Linked DNA regions of Pseudonocardia sp. HH130630-07. The main gene of each other region encodes a partner of the protein of the gene in region 2 in a complex. Links are inferred from orthologs where the notes say so. Each region holds a gene or a part of one and is shown on either strand. Other genes may lie near its edges. The genes, in order: secG and secY.

The links.
Region 1: the proteins of secY (region 2) and secG are in contact, whole or in part, in a crystal structure (PDB 5AWW), measured with the Thermus thermophilus proteins. The link is inferred for Pseudonocardia sp. HH130630-07 from one-to-one orthologs. Residues at the interface, in WP_096411648.1 of Thermus thermophilus: Leu14, Gln16, Arg17, Phe20, Ile34, Pro35, Pro37, Ile72, Arg108, Arg109, Asn112, Gln113, Arg116, Ile117, Ile120, Pro145, Gly146, Trp147, Phe152, Phe155, Val156, Val159, Thr160, Val162, Ala163, Gly164, Ala166, Leu167, Trp170, Glu173; in WP_223903268.1 of Thermus thermophilus: Tyr5, Ile9, Tyr12, Leu13, Ala16, Leu19, Val20, Val23, Leu24, Gln26, Glu27, Pro28, Gln30, Gly31, Ala32, Asp34, Leu35, Met36, Gly37, Gly38, Ser39, Ala40, Asp41, Leu42, Phe43, Ala45, Arg46, Val48, Tyr53, Thr56.

Annotation. Positions count from the first base shown.
Region 1 is NZ_CP013854.1:5,953,197-5,956,347, reverse strand. What follows is about bases 29-2,869. They hold secG (preprotein translocase subunit SecG), read left to right. Parts: upstream 29-1,252; coding sequence 1,253-1,486; downstream 1,487-2,869. Other genes in these bases: AFB00_RS28065 (LysR family transcriptional regulator), read right to left, coding at 2,302-2,869; AFB00_RS28070 (nitroreductase family protein), read left to right, coding at 1,924-2,286; AFB00_RS28075 (RNA polymerase-binding protein RbpA), read left to right, coding at 1,516-1,857; tpiA (triose-phosphate isomerase), read left to right, coding at 263-1,048; AFB00_RS28090 (phosphoglycerate kinase), read left to right, coding at 29-263. Also shown: more of AFB00_RS28090, read left to right, coding at 1-28; more of AFB00_RS28065, read right to left, coding at 2,870-3,151. UniProt on the Bacillus subtilis protein: Involved in protein export. Participates in an early event of protein translocation.
Region 2 is NZ_CP013854.1:3,121,822-3,125,062, reverse strand. Bases 253-3,183 are described here. They hold secY (preprotein translocase subunit SecY), read right to left. Parts: upstream 2,408-3,183; coding sequence 1,097-2,407; downstream 253-1,096. Other genes in these bases: rplO (50S ribosomal protein L15), read right to left, coding at 2,775-3,183; AFB00_RS15195 (adenylate kinase), read right to left, coding at 416-970; map (type I methionyl aminopeptidase), read right to left, coding at 253-390. In the rest of the region: more of map, read right to left, coding at 1-252; more of rplO, read right to left, coding at 3,184-3,233; rpmD (50S ribosomal protein L30), read right to left, coding at 3,230-3,241. UniProt on the Bacillus subtilis protein: The central subunit of the protein translocation channel SecYEG. Consists of two halves formed by TMs 1-5 and 6-10.

The DNA.
Region 1 (3,151 bases), 2.8 Mb from region 2 along the record:
ACGCACGGACGATCTTCTGGAACGGCCCGATGGGCGTGTTCGAGATGGCCCCGTTCGCCGAGGGCACCCGGGGGGTCGCGACCGCGATCGCCGACGGCGAGGCGTTCTCGGTGGTCGGTGGCGGGGACTCCGCCGCCGCGGTCCGGGCGCTCGGCGTCGGGGAGGCCGGGTTCTCCCACATCTCCACCGGTGGCGGTGCCTCGCTGGAGTTCCTCGAGGGCGCGACCCTGCCGGGTGTCGCGGTACTGGACGGTGACGCCTGATGGCACGCACGCCGCTCATCGCCGGCAACTGGAAGATGAACCTCAACCACCTCGAGGCCATCGCGGTGGTGCAGAAGCTCGCCTTCGCGCTGCCGGAGCGGTACTTCGCGAAGGTCGAGGTGGCGGTCCTGCCGCCGTTCACCGACATCCGCAGCGTCCAGACGCTGATCGACGGCGACAAGCTGAAGGTCGTGCACGGGGCGCAGGACCTGTCCCCGCACGACTCGGGCGCCTACACCGGTGACGTGTCCGGCCTGATGCTCGCGAAGCTCGGCTGCCGGTACGTCGTCGTCGGGCACTCGGAGCGCCGCGAGATCCACGGTGAGGACGACGCGGTCGTCAACACCAAGGTGCACGCGGCGCTGCGGCACGGGATCACCCCGATCCTGTGCGTCGGCGAGGGCCTGGACGTCCGCGAGGCCGGTACCCACGTGCAGCACTGCACCGACCAGCTCCGCGGCGCCCTGGCGAAGGTCACCGCGGAGCAGGCGGCCGGGCTCGTGCTGGCCTACGAGCCGGTCTGGGCCATCGGGACCGGCAAGGTCGCCGGCCCGTCGGACGCCCAGGAGGTCTGCACCGCACTGCGGGCCACGCTGCAGGAGCTCTACGGCGACGAGGTCGCCGCGGGCGTCCGGATCCTCTACGGCGGTTCGGTGAAGTCGTCGAACGTCGCGGAGATCGTCGCGCAGCCCGACGTGGACGGTGCACTCGTCGGCGGGGCAAGCCTGGACGCCGAGGAGTTCGCGAAGCTCTCCGCGATCGCCGCGGGCGGCCCCCTGCCCTGAGGCCCCACCCGCCCGCTCCGCCCGCCCACCCCTCTCACCCCGCCACTCATGGAGCTTCGGCCCCGTGTCACGAGGCCGAAGCTCCATGAGTGCGACGGGGGAGGGGTGGGCGGGTGGGGGCGCGGGACGGGGTGGGGGCGGAGGGGGACGGGTCGGCCGAGTATTCTTCGGGTTTCGGCGGGCTATCCAGATCCGGGAGTACGTGTGATCCTGACCCTCCAGATCATCCTCATCGTGACCAGCGTGCTGCTGATCGCGCTGGTTCTGCTGCAGCGCAGCAAGGGTGGGGGTCTGACCAGCCTCTTCGGTGGCGGCGTGCAGTCGAGCCTCTCGGGCTCCGCGGCCGCGGACCGCAACATCGCCCGGTACACGGTCTTCGTCGGGCTGATCTGGTTCATCGCCGTGGTCGGTAACGGACTGCTGCTGGCCGGCGAGTGAACGCGGCGACGGTGTAGGGGAGAGAGACGATGGCTGGCGGCAACGCGATCCGCGGCACCCGAGTCGGGGCCGGTCCGATGGGCGAGTCCGAGCGCGGCGAGACCGCGGCGCGTGAGCGGATCCCCTTCTACTGTGCCAACGGGCACGTCAACAACACCTGGTTCGCCGCGGACGCGGAGGTCCCGGACACCTGGGACTGCCCCCGTTGCGGGCTGCCGGGTGGCCGGGACGCGGAGAAGCCGCCGTCGGCCCGCCGCACCGAGCCGTACAAGACCCACCTGGCCTACGTGAAGGAGCGGCGCAGCGACGCCGACGGCGAGGCCATCCTGGAGGAGGCCCTCGGCCGGCTCCGGGCCTCGCGCGAGCTCTAGCTAGGCCAGGGCGACAGCCCGATGTCGGGAGCCGACCAGCGCCGGGCCAACGTACGGCCCGGATCGATGGACCGCGTGTGGACCGGCCTGCGATACCTGCACGACAACCTGCACCGGGTGCCTGCTCTGGTCATCCCGTGCATCGAGGGCCGCACGGACGGGCAGTCCGCGGCTCGGCAGGCCGGGCACTGGGGGTCGGTCCTGCCGGCGGCGTGGAGCTTCATGCTGGCCGCGCGCCTGCATGGGCTGGGCACTGTGTGGACGACGGGCACGATGGCCGTCGAGCGCGAGGTCGCTCAGCTGCTCGACATTCCCTACGACGACGTGATGCAGGCCGCCCTGATCCCGGTGGCGCACACGCTCGGCACCGATTTCCGCTCGGCGCACCGTGTGCCGGTCGAGTCCGTCCTGCACTGGGATGGGTGGTGAGGCGCGCCGTCCCGCTCAGGCGGTGACCGATGTGTGGGTCGCCGGGTGGCGAGCCAGAAGGTCGTCGAGGCGGCTGCCGACGTCGGCGCAGTTCTGCCGCACCACCGTAAGGAAGGCGGTCAGCACCGGCGAGGTATCGGCAGCCGGGAACGAAATGTGCAGATCCGGCAGCCGCAACTGCGGGACGACATCGCAGAACCAGACGTCGGTGCGCCCGGTGAGCCGCATCCGGCCGGGCCCCAGACCGACCCCGGCGCAGCAGGCGGCAAGCCCGGCGATCGTGTGGACGTCGCGCGCCAGTGCGGCACCGTCGAGGGCGGTGGGGTCCGCGGCGAACAGCGGACGAAGGTACGAACTCGCGGCGTCCGGTCCGACCACGAGCGGTTCGCGGGCGAGCTGCTCCACACCAACGGTCGGTCGTCCGGCGAACGGATGCGCCGTGGACACGACCGCGACGAGGTGATCGGCGCCGATCGGCACGGTCACCAGCGCCTCGGCGCCGGCGCCGCGTGGTCCGCCCCGCCCGACGGCGACGTCCAGATCGCCGGCGAGCAGCGCGGCGGCGGAGTCGGCGCTGTCGAGCTCCTCCAGCGCGAGCCGGACCTCCGGGTGGGTCCGGCGGAAGCGGCCCAGCACGCCCGGCAGCGGGGCGAGCAGTGCCGACCCGATGAAGCCGATCCGCAGCCGCCCCGTCTCTCCCCGGGCCGCGCGACCCGCGTCGACCGTCGCCCTGCCCATCTCCGCCAGCGCACCGCGGGCCCTGGAGAGGAACGCCGCACCGGCCGCGGTGGGGACGACACCCCGGGATGTGCGGTCGAAGAGCCTCTCACCCACCTCGCGCTCCAACGCCGCGATCTGGGTCGAC
Region 2 (3,241 bases):
GACGGCGATGGTCACGGCGGAGTCGCCGTGCCAGCCGTCGAGGATGGCGCCGCAGTCGACCGAGAGCAGGTCACCGTCGGCCAGCACCTGGTCCGGGCCGGGGATGCCGTGCACGATCCGGTCGTTCACCGAGGCGCAGATGCTGCCCGGGAAGCCGTGGTAGCCGAGGAAGGACGGCACGCCACCGCCGTCCCGGATCGTCTGCTCCGCCAGCGCGTCCAGCTCACCGGTGCTCACCCCGGGCTTGGCCTGCTCGGTGACCGCGGCGAGCGTGGCCGCCACCAGGGCACCTGCCTCCCGCATCAGCTCGAGCTGGCGCTGGGTCTTGAGCTCGATGTCGCGGCCCCGGTACCGGGCGATGGCGCCACGGATGCCACCCCGACCGTTCATGATCGTCCCTCGGTTCCCCGCGTGCTCAGGCGCCGCGGTCGCGCAGCGCCGCGAACACCCGCTCGGTGATCTCGTCGATCTCGCCGACCGCGTCGATCGTCACCAGCTGGTCGCGGTAGTGGTCCAGCAGCGGGGCCGTCTCCTCGCGGTAGACGCGCTGCCGGTTGCGGATGGTGTCCTCGTTGTCGTCGCTGCGGCCACGGCCCAGCAGACGCTGCACGACGACCTCGTCCTCGACGTCGAACTGGACGACGGCGTCGAGCGCCAGCCCCTTCGCGTCCAGGATCTCCGCCAGCGACGCCGCCTGCGCGGTGTTGCGGGGGAAGCCGTCGAGGATGAACCCACCGGCGGTGTCGGCGTCGCCGAGCCGGTCGGCCACCATCCCGACGGTCACCTCGTCCGGGACCAGGTCGCCGGCGTCGATGTAGCGCTTCGCCTCACGACCGAGCTCCGTCTCGTCGCGCAGGTTCGCGCGGAACAGATCTCCGGTGGAGATGTGCAGGACGTCCAGCCGCTTGGCCATCTGCTCAGCCTGGGTCCCCTTGCCCGCACCGGGCGGTCCCACCAGAACGAGTCGCACGAGAACCCGACCTCCTGAAATCTTGTCTGCATCGCACCGGCGGCGTCACCGGTGCACGGTGCCGCCGGCACCGGGTCGGGGCCGGGGCCCCGACCGGGGTTCCCGCACGGCCACGCTTCGACGAGCCTAACGCAGGAAACCCTCGTAGTTCCGCTGCATGAGCTGGCTCTCGATCTGCTTCAGGGTGTCGAGGCCCACGGTCACCATGATCAGCGCCGCGGTACCGCCGAACGGGAAGTTCTGGTTCTGGCCGCTGCCGGTGATGCCGAGGAAGAAGTTCGGCATGACGGCGATGATGCCCAGGTACAGCGAGCCCGGCAGGGTGATGCGGCTGAGCACGAAGTTCAGGTACTCCGCGGTCGGCCGGCCGGGCCGGATGCCCGGGATGAAGCCGCCGTACTTCTTCATGTCCTCGGCGCGCTCGTCGGGGTTGAACGTGATCCCGACGTAGAAGTACGTGAAGAAGATGATCAGCGCCATGTAGAGCACGATGTGCACCGGGTTGGACTGATCGACCAGGTAGGTCTGCACGAACTGCTGGAACCAGCCGCCGTCGTTCCCGGCCAGCCGGGCGATCAGGTCGGGCAGGTAGAGCAGCGAGCTACCGAAGATCACCGGCACGACACCGGCCTGGTTCACCTTCAGCGGCAGGTAGGTCGAGGTGCCGCCGTACATGCGACGGCCGACCATCCGCTTCGCGTACTGCACCGGGATGCGGCGCTGGCCGTTCTCGATGAACACGACGCTCGCGATGATGGCCAGCGCGAACACGCAGACACCGGCGAACACCAGGCCGCCGGAGTTCTCCAGGATCTGCTGGCCCTCGGCCGGGATCCGGTGCGCGATCGACGCGAAGATCAGCAGCGACATGCCGTTGCCGATGCCGCGCTCGGTGACCTGCTCGCCGAGCCACATCACCAGCGTGGTGCCGCCGACCATCGTCACGACGATGACGATCAGGGTGAAGATCGACGAGTCCGGGATGACCGGCAGCGCGCAGCCCTGGAACAGCTGCCCGCGCTCGGCCAGCGCGACGAAGCCGGTGGCCTGCAGGACGGCGATGCCGATCGTCAGGTACCGGGTGTACTGCGTCAGCTTGGCCTGGCCGGACTGGCCTTCCTTCTTCAGCTGCTCGAAGCGCGGGATGACCACCTGCAGCAGCTGCACGATGATGCTCGCCGTGATGTACGGCATGATCCCCAGCGCGAAGATCGACAGCTGGAGGAGCGCGCCACCGGAGAACAGGTTGATCAGCGAGTAGACACTCGCGTTGTCACCGCCCTCGACCTGGCGGACGCACTCCTGGATGTTCGGGTACGACACACCCGGCGACGGCACGTTGGCCCCGAGCCGGTACACCGCAACGATCGCCAGCGTGAAGAGGATCTTCTTGCGGAGATCCGGTGTGGTCAGGGCCGACCGGACTGCGCTGAGCACTCGGTGATCCTCCTACGACGTCGACGGTTCGACACCGCCTGCGCCGGCCCGGACGGGCCGGCCGGATGGAAGTCGCGGTCCGCGCCTTCCGGGACACCCGGGCCGGCGTTGTCCGCCGACGGGGGTTGCGCCGTACCACGCGGCACCGCGCGGTACTGCGACGTCCGGTCATCACGGACGCACAGTCCGGACGTGACTGTAACAGCGGTCCGGAGGCACCCCGGCGCCCGCCCACGCACCCGGCCCCGCCGGAGCGGGACACGAACGGTGGGAGCGGTACGGACGGGGCCCGAACGAGGTCCGGGCCGGCCCGGCGCAGTGCGCCGGACCGGCCCGGTGGCCGGAGCGGGAGACCCGCTGCGAAACCTCAGAGCTCGGAGACGGAACCGCCTGCGGCCGCGATCTTCTCGCGGGCCGACGCCGAGAACTTGTGCGCCTTCACGGTCAGGGCGACGCCCGAGAGCTCACCCTCGCCGAGCACCTTGACCAGCTGGTTGCGACGGACGGCGCCCGCCTCGACCAGCTCGGCCGGGCCGACCTCGCCGCCCTTCGGGAACAGCTCGGCCAGGTCACCGACGTTCACGACCTGGTAGTCGACCTTGAAGCGGTTCTTGAAGCCCTTGAGCTTCGGAAGCCGCATGTGCAGCGGCATCTGCCCGCCCTCGAACCGCGGCGACACCGTCTTGCGGGCCTTCGTGCCCTTGGTGCCGCGCCCGGCGGTCTTGCCCTTCGAGCCCTCACCACGACCCACACGGGTCCTGGCCTTCTTCGAGCCCGGGGCCGGACGCAGGTCGTGCAGCTTGATGACGTTCTGCTCGTCGCTCACGCCTGCAC